One region of the Geobacter psychrophilus genome, then DNA from elsewhere that is predicted to be linked to it. Evidence: riboswitches for the same ligand, from Rfam matches in the RefSeq annotation. Region 1 holds a riboswitch; the other holds the start of a gene.
The links. A riboswitch is a leader RNA that binds a small molecule or an ion and turns the genes downstream of it on or off. The one in region 1 is predicted to bind magnesium.
Positions count from the first base shown of each region.

Region 2: another riboswitch for magnesium. It lies ahead of ACOCF6_RS03635 (magnesium transporter); the one in region 1 lies ahead of ACOCF6_RS12295 (NRAMP family divalent metal transporter).

Region 1 covers NZ_JBXDTU010000004.1:2,138,538-2,142,164, forward strand. Annotated here, with positions in the region: gene ACOCF6_RS12285 (magnesium transporter MgtE N-terminal domain-containing protein) at 1-813, opposite strand, end outside; gene ACOCF6_RS12290 (hypothetical protein) at 828-1,001, opposite strand; gene ACOCF6_RS12295 (NRAMP family divalent metal transporter) at 1,015-2,286, opposite strand; M-box (ykoK) riboswitch at 2,605-2,772, opposite strand; gene ACOCF6_RS12300 (hypothetical protein) at 2,890-3,255, shown strand; gene ACOCF6_RS12305 (helix-turn-helix domain-containing protein) at 3,355-3,627, shown strand, end outside.
Region 2 covers NZ_JBXDTU010000004.1:294,531-298,157, reverse strand. Annotated here, with positions in the region: gene ACOCF6_RS03640 (Nramp family divalent metal transporter) at 1-61, opposite strand, end outside; gene ACOCF6_RS03635 (magnesium transporter) at 74-1,336, opposite strand; M-box (ykoK) riboswitch at 1,403-1,608, opposite strand; gene smpB (SsrA-binding protein SmpB) at 1,734-2,192, shown strand; RNA gene ssrA (transfer-messenger RNA) at 2,247-2,599, shown strand; gene ACOCF6_RS03620 (hypothetical protein) at 3,140-3,627, opposite strand, start outside.

The DNA of each region.
Region 1 (3,627 bases):
AGTCGGCAATACCGAGAGAACATCAGCCGCCTGAGCGGGGGTCATTTCATCTATGAGGTCGGCGACCCGCTCTTTGTTCATGGAAGAAATCAGAATGCGCTGTACCCGTGGTTCCATTTCCTCCAGGGTGTCCGATGCCTGATCCGTTTCAAGTTCATTAAAAATGGCAAGGCGCTGTTCTTCAGAAAGTTCTTCCAGGATATCTGCCAAATCCACCGGATGGATGTCCGGCAGAGCCTCCTTAAGAATTTTGAGTTGCACATTCCCCTTGAAACTGCCTATTTTCTCCGGAAGACGCTGGACATAGGTCCAAGGGATGGTCTCCTTCTTGAACATCTCAGCAAGGTGATATACGAATTGGGCCACATACCGCAGGCCAAGCCGTTTCAGCAGTCCATATCGGCTGAAGTCAACATCGGTAGCGTAAAGGCGGGCATTCCGCAGTAACAGCTTTACATCGTAGACCACGTCGATTTCGTTGCCATCAAGGTCAATCACCTTCTTGTCCAGAATATGGTCCTTGAGCAGAACCTGATTATCTTCTGGTTCAGCTTCGAATGCCTCCAGGTTCTGTAGGGAGAGCTCAATTCCGTCCCGTTTCAATTCATCGATTCTAGCAAGTGGCACCATCAATGACTTGTACCCGAAGGGACGGCTCACGATAACGTGAGTCACTTCGGCAACTTTCTCGTGCTCTACGATTAGCAGGTCATCGAGCTTGCCGATTTTTTTGCCCTGATTGCATACCGGGATGCCGGTCAGATCACTCAGGAAGAATATATGATCGTTCTGAATATTTTTCATATGGTTCATGGCGCACCTCGCTTTCACAGGAGAGTAATGAACTTGTACAAAAGCAGCCCGACCAGCAGAACGAGGTACAAGCGTAAAAACAGCAAGGAGCCTTTCACCCAGCCTGACATCTCGACATTCGGTTTTGAATATTTTTGATTGATCTCACGCACCTTGGCGAAATTATGGGAAAAGAAATCTCTGATCATGGCTAATTGCCTCCTATTTTAACAAGTTCGGGAACAGCGTGCTGACCGCGTAGAGGGTCGAGAGAATAACAATCGCCACCACGATGCTACAGGTAACGATATTCTGCCACAGCGTATTGGTATATTCTCCCATTGTCTTCTTGTTGTTCAGCAGCAGGATCAGGAAGACCAGTGCAGCCGGCAGCAGGGTCACCGCGATGACCTGCACGAACAGGGTAATCAGCACCAGCGGTGCTTTGGGAATCAGTACCACCAGTCCGGCTGTGATGAGGGTCAGGAAATAGTTAGCGTAAAACCATGGCGCTTCGCGGATCTTGTTGTTAAGCGAGTGCGCCCAGCCGAAAACTTCGCCAAAAGCCCATGAACTGGCCAGTGAGATGCAGATCGCTCCCAGCAGGCCGGCGTCAAAAAGGCCGATGGCCATGAAAGTACCGGCATATTTCTGGCTCTTCATCAGCATGATCGAAGCTTGGGCGGCATCGTCGATATTGACGCCGGGCAGAATGGTACCGGTTACTATCACAATAAAGATCGCTACCACCACGGTAAGAAACGACCCGACTAGGGTATCCAGTTTGCCCCAAGGGATGTCCTTTTCCCTTGTTCCTTTATCAACCACAGCACTCTGCTGGAAGAAGAGCATCCAAGGAGCAATGGTGGTGCCGATGTTGGCCATCAGGAAGAAGAAGAGTTCATTGGTGAAGCCTCCTGGCGGTATATGGGGCACGAAGCCGGTCTGAATGATGTCATGCACAGACGGTTGGACCATGAAGGCACCGGGGATATAGATCAGGTTGACCGCGCAGAAGGCCAGGGCAATCTTCTCCCATGTCCAGTAGCGTCCATTTAGAACCATAATACCCATCAGGACGCAGACTCCAAGTACTGTTAGCCAGGGAGGGACGCCAAAGATTCTGAGCGCAGAAGTCATGCCGATAAACTCGGTGACCAGGGTCAGCCAATTGACAATCATTAGATCGATCAATGAGAACCAGCCCCAGAAGGCGCCGAAACCGGCGAAGATTGCTTCGCCGTGACCCCGCTTGGTGACTGCCCCCAGTCGGACTGTCATCTCCTGAACGTAGTAGGCGACTGGTATCAGGATAAGCAGAAACCAGATCAGGTGGTAGCCGTACTTGGCGCCGGTAGCGGCATACGTTGTTATGCCGCCGGCGTCATTATCGGCTACCATGACGACAATGCCAGGTCCGGAGATGATAAAAAAGAGCTTAATAGCCTTCCAAATACGACGGAATTCGTAGTAGAGCTTTGAAATACTGAGCACGTGAAACCTCCTTCAGCCAGAAGTTGCGCAGAATTTGTTAAACCGCGAACCAATATTGTTGATCAATTTTGAATCAATCTGCAGACGCGATTAGGCTTGGGGAGAGAGAACGATAATGAGGAAGTCTCTCCGCTGGCCGATAGATGCATGGCCCAGCGGAAAAACCTGAAGAAAGAGTCTTGAGGAAGTTACCGACTGGGTATCGATGCGATTGAATTCTTACTATGACTGTCCAATTTGGATAACCACCACCCTTCGCTTTTGACATGGGACAACAAAAAAGGCCACGGAAAACCGTGGCCTGATACATAACGTGCCATGATTCCCCTCTCGTAGGTTTTCGGCAGTGCACAACGTAGGTCGGTTGACCAGCTACCTTAAGTCAAGCCTTAATCCGGCAAGACCTGGTCTACCCATTGGCGTCTTTCGACGTTTCCGGGCAGTAGCCTGTGTTTGTGCAAACGCCTCATGCTAACGAGGAATTCAACCCTTTCCACATACGCCTTCATAAATAGTATGTCAAGAATTTTGTATCCACACCACTGACACGTTGACTCTTGCTCTCATCTCACATATATCCGTTGGTGAAATAATGAGGTGACCATGAAACGTGTCAAATTGGAACACAAAAACTCACAACTGATGTCAAAGCGTGATTTTATAATCCGTATGGGGTGGTATGGTTTTTTCGGGTGTCTGTTTTTGGTGTTTTCGTTAGGTGTCGGGACGGTTGGATATCATATAACGGCGAATCTGGGCTGGATAGATTCCTTTTTGAACGCATCGATGATCCTGACCGGTATGGGACCAGTTGATAAACTTGAAACCGATACAGCTAAGCTTTTTGCAGCTTTTTACTCAATCTTCAGCGGAGTGGCTTTCCTGACTTTTTGCGGAGTTCTATTTACCCCGGTCTATCATCGGTTTATACACAAGTTTCATCTTGATCTGGGGGATAAGAACCTTTGAATGGGAACTGACTGGATCATTGAGGAAAGTTGGAAAGCTTCACACTCAGTCGGAGTGTAACAGCCTGTTATTTAAGGACTACCCGGCAAATTCAGGGGTGTGTTAACCTTTCTCTACTATACTCACTTAAAACGGCACTCGTTCTCAATTCAAATTCCCCTCGAAAAACAACAGCTTCCCGGTTATCCCGAATTTCCCATCACGGTCGGCGACCACATCCGCAAGAAACGAATGGACCTCGGCCTCCTCCAGAGAGAAGTCGCCGAGATCATCGGCGTCACCGAATCCTCTGTCTGGAACTGGGAACATGGCACCGAACCGGAACTGCAATATAATCCAAGTATTATCAAATTTCTAGGTTATATTCCGTTC
Region 2 (3,627 bases), 1.8 Mb from region 1:
TGCGGGGGCTGAAGCTCTTGAGCGGCTTCAGGAACCTGAATTGTGAAATATAGTTGAACATAGGTCCCGGTTTCTAGCGACGCTTGATTTTTACGATCTGTGGCAGGTAATGCGCCAGCACATCGTCAACGGTGACGATGCCGGCCATTTTTTCTTCTGAGTCAAGGACCGGGATGGCAATCAGGTCATACTTGGCCAGCGTTTCCAGCATGTCCTCCGGCTCGGCATCGATCGGCACGGATTTGATGTTCTCCTCCATAATATCGGTGATCAGGGTTTCCGGCGGATTCATGATCAGGCCCTTGAGGGAGACGACCCCTTCCAGGCGGTCGTCGGCAGTTACCACGTAGCCGTAGAAGATGGTTTCGATGTCATCGGCGCAGCCCTTGAGGATCTCCATGGCCCGGCCGACGGTGATATCGGAGGTGAGCCGCAGGTAGTCCGGGTTCATCAGGCCGCCGGCCGAATCCTCATCATGCTCCAGCAGTTCCTGGATGTCTTCGGCGTCCTCCTGGTCCATCATGTCCAGCAGTTCCTGGGCCTTCTGCTCCGGCAGGTCGCTGAGTACATCGGCGGCCTCGTCCGGCTCCATCTCCTCGAGGATGTCGGACATCTGCTCATTGTCCAGCTGGCTGATAACCAGGTTTCGCATGTCAGATTCGAGTTCGTAGAGGGTTTCCCCGGTGGTCTCGGCATCGATGGAATCAAGCACCGTGCGGATACTCTGGATCGGGATGTTCTCGATGATATCGGCCAGGTCGGCCGGATGCATCTCGTTCATCTGGTCGCGGGCGATGTTCAGCGCCAGTTTCGAGGAGTTGGCCTCCAACGGCTGCACGTATTCCCAGCTGATTTCGGTATTGGGGATTTCCTTGCCCAGGGTCTTGGCAATTGATTCTCCTAGACGCTCGTAGCCCAGCCGCCGCAGCAGCCCCCGGAAACCGATATCCACGGAGAAGATGCACAGTTTGTGATTGAGATTGCCGAGCTTGATATCATTGACCCTGACGACCTTGGCGCCGTCGACATCAACAATCTGTTTGTCCAGCAGGTCTCGCTTGACGAGGATCTCGCCTTCACGGGAAGCGAAGGGGGCGAGTCCGGGCGGCTTGACGCCGGCGACGGAGATAACGACATGGGTGAACAGGGCGACCTCATGCCAGGGCAGGGTTTTGAGCCCCTTGCGTGCCTTGATGACGATGTGGGACACCTCGGGAAATACGTCGCCGGGAATCATGACCAGATCGCGCAGGGTACCGAGTTCATCCCCCTTGCTGTTGATCACGGAGCGCCCGATAACGGCGCTCAGATAGATTTCGTTGATTTCATTGGTCATGGCGTTTTCCCGGTGTGGAAACAAAAAAAGGGACTTCGGAGGAAGACCCTTGGACAGCACAAGGCGCATCTTCCTCTCTGGTTGACTTTTGGCAGTGCACAACGTAGGTTCGAGATCCGTACGTTAACAAAGGAATAACTGCTAACGTACTGAAACCAGCTACCTTAGGTAAAGCCTTAAGCCGACAATACCTGGTCTACCCATTGGCGTCTTTCGACATTTTTGGGCAGTAGCCTGTGTTTGTGCAAACGCCTCTGCTAACGAGGATATCTGCCTGTTTATAGACCTGAAATCGTGTTTTGTCAATTCTCGAATGCCGCACTTTTAATCTCTTTATCGCAACAACGGGAAGATTGCATTCCCTTTGCAGGGCCAGTCTGCTATGATATGCTCTACTATGGGTGAGAAACTGATCTGCAATAACAAAAGGGCCTACCACGATTACTTCATTGAGGAGAAGCTGGAGGCCGGAATGGTGCTGCAGGGGACCGAGGTAAAGTCCCTGCGGGCAGGCAAGGCCAGCCTGAATGAATCCTTCATGCTGGTACGTGACGGTCAGGCCTTTCTGCATAACCTGACCATTTCGCACTACGAGTTCGGCAACAGCCAGAATCACCAGCCTGACCGCAACCGCAAGCTGCTGCTGCACCGCAAGGAGATCGACAGGATTTACGGCCGCATCCGGGAGCAGGGCTATTCGGCCATTCCGCTGCGTCTGTATTTCAAGGACGGTCTGGTCAAGGTTGAGATCGGGCTTGGCAAAGGCAAGAAGATGTACGACAAGCGTGAAGACATGAAGAAGAAGGACTCCCAGCGCGAGATTTCGCAGGTATTGAAATCGAAGCAGAGAGATTGACAGAAGCAAGTATGAATATGAAATATCGATTCATAATTCAACATTGATTTTTACGGGGGTGTAAAGGTTTCGACGGGGAAGTGAATTTCTGGATTGCACCGGGTCGGGGCAGGCGGCCGACCTTAATAAACCTGCAACGGCTTAATTGCCGACAATTATAACACTCCTGTTGCACTAGCTGCTTAACAGGCGCCCCCAAGTGAGATGCCGGTGGTAAGGCGGGGGCGTCATTCACTACCGGATAGGGATGTGCGACGCCCGTAGCGTGACCCGAGATCAACGGGACCGCTGGTTTGCTGTTTTGTCAGGTGCACAGCAAACCGGTTAAATCGAGCAACTGACTAACGGTGTAGTAATTCAGATCGTAGGTTCTTCGGACGTGGGTTCGACTCCCACCACCTCCACCATACAACAGTCCGGCACCATCCGGATACAACCGAAAGCCCTTGAGAAATCAGGGGCTTTTTCTTTTGTGTTGTCCGTTGTTGTCCAATCTTATACCCTGAAATCCAGCAAAATAGGGGTAACATTCGGGGTAATGGGAGCAGTATCAGGGGTAGCTCTGAAAATAAACAGGGGTAACAGAGGGGTACACAGGTTGGTTATGGCACTGTGCTGGCGGTAAGTTTATTTTGTACGGAACTGTGTGGCGTAAGTGTTAAATATATGAGCCTCTTGCAATAGTCATTGAAACAGACTCCCCCACCCTTGCCTAGAGGCACCTGCTTCTGGTGACGGGAGGACCTTTTAGGGTCTAGCCATTCCTCCTGCAAGTTAACCTGCAGGACTCCAAGCAGTACAGTTGCCTCGCGGCTTGACTTTCTATCTGACGTGGTCAGGCGTGTTCAGACGTGTTCAGACGTGTTCGGTGCCGCGTTTTTGTGCGTCAACCGCACAATGCCATAATTATGCTTTGCTTTGATAGGTAGTACATTTTATTTTTATGCTTATTTATCCAGAATGATTGCATTTGGGGGGCGATACCAGGCAGGGCTTATCCCTCCTTGCTTTATCCATCCTTCCTTTGGCATCCAATCACAGTACAAAACCCTAAGCAAGAGACGATCGTTTTTTGGGTCCCACCAGCAATTACCTTCATTATTTCCGTCTTTTTGAACTACACGAGTGATTGTATTTAATGAGCTGATATCTCTTTTATCAGGAGAATGCCCAATTCTTACTTCGACGATATCCCCTAAAGCTACATTTATTCCAGCTGGAACATATACTATTATTGCGTTTGCTTTTTCTGCCATTCCGCCACAACAAAAAATACGTGCCACAACTATGCTGCCGTCGGTAATGTCTGAGTCTCTAACTCCTGATGCTCGTATGGCCTTGTAGACCATTTCAGTCTGGACGACCAAAGCGCGTGGTTCAATTTCCATCACTTGAGCGAGTCGCAGAGAATCATCTGGCACAATAAAGTCAGAGT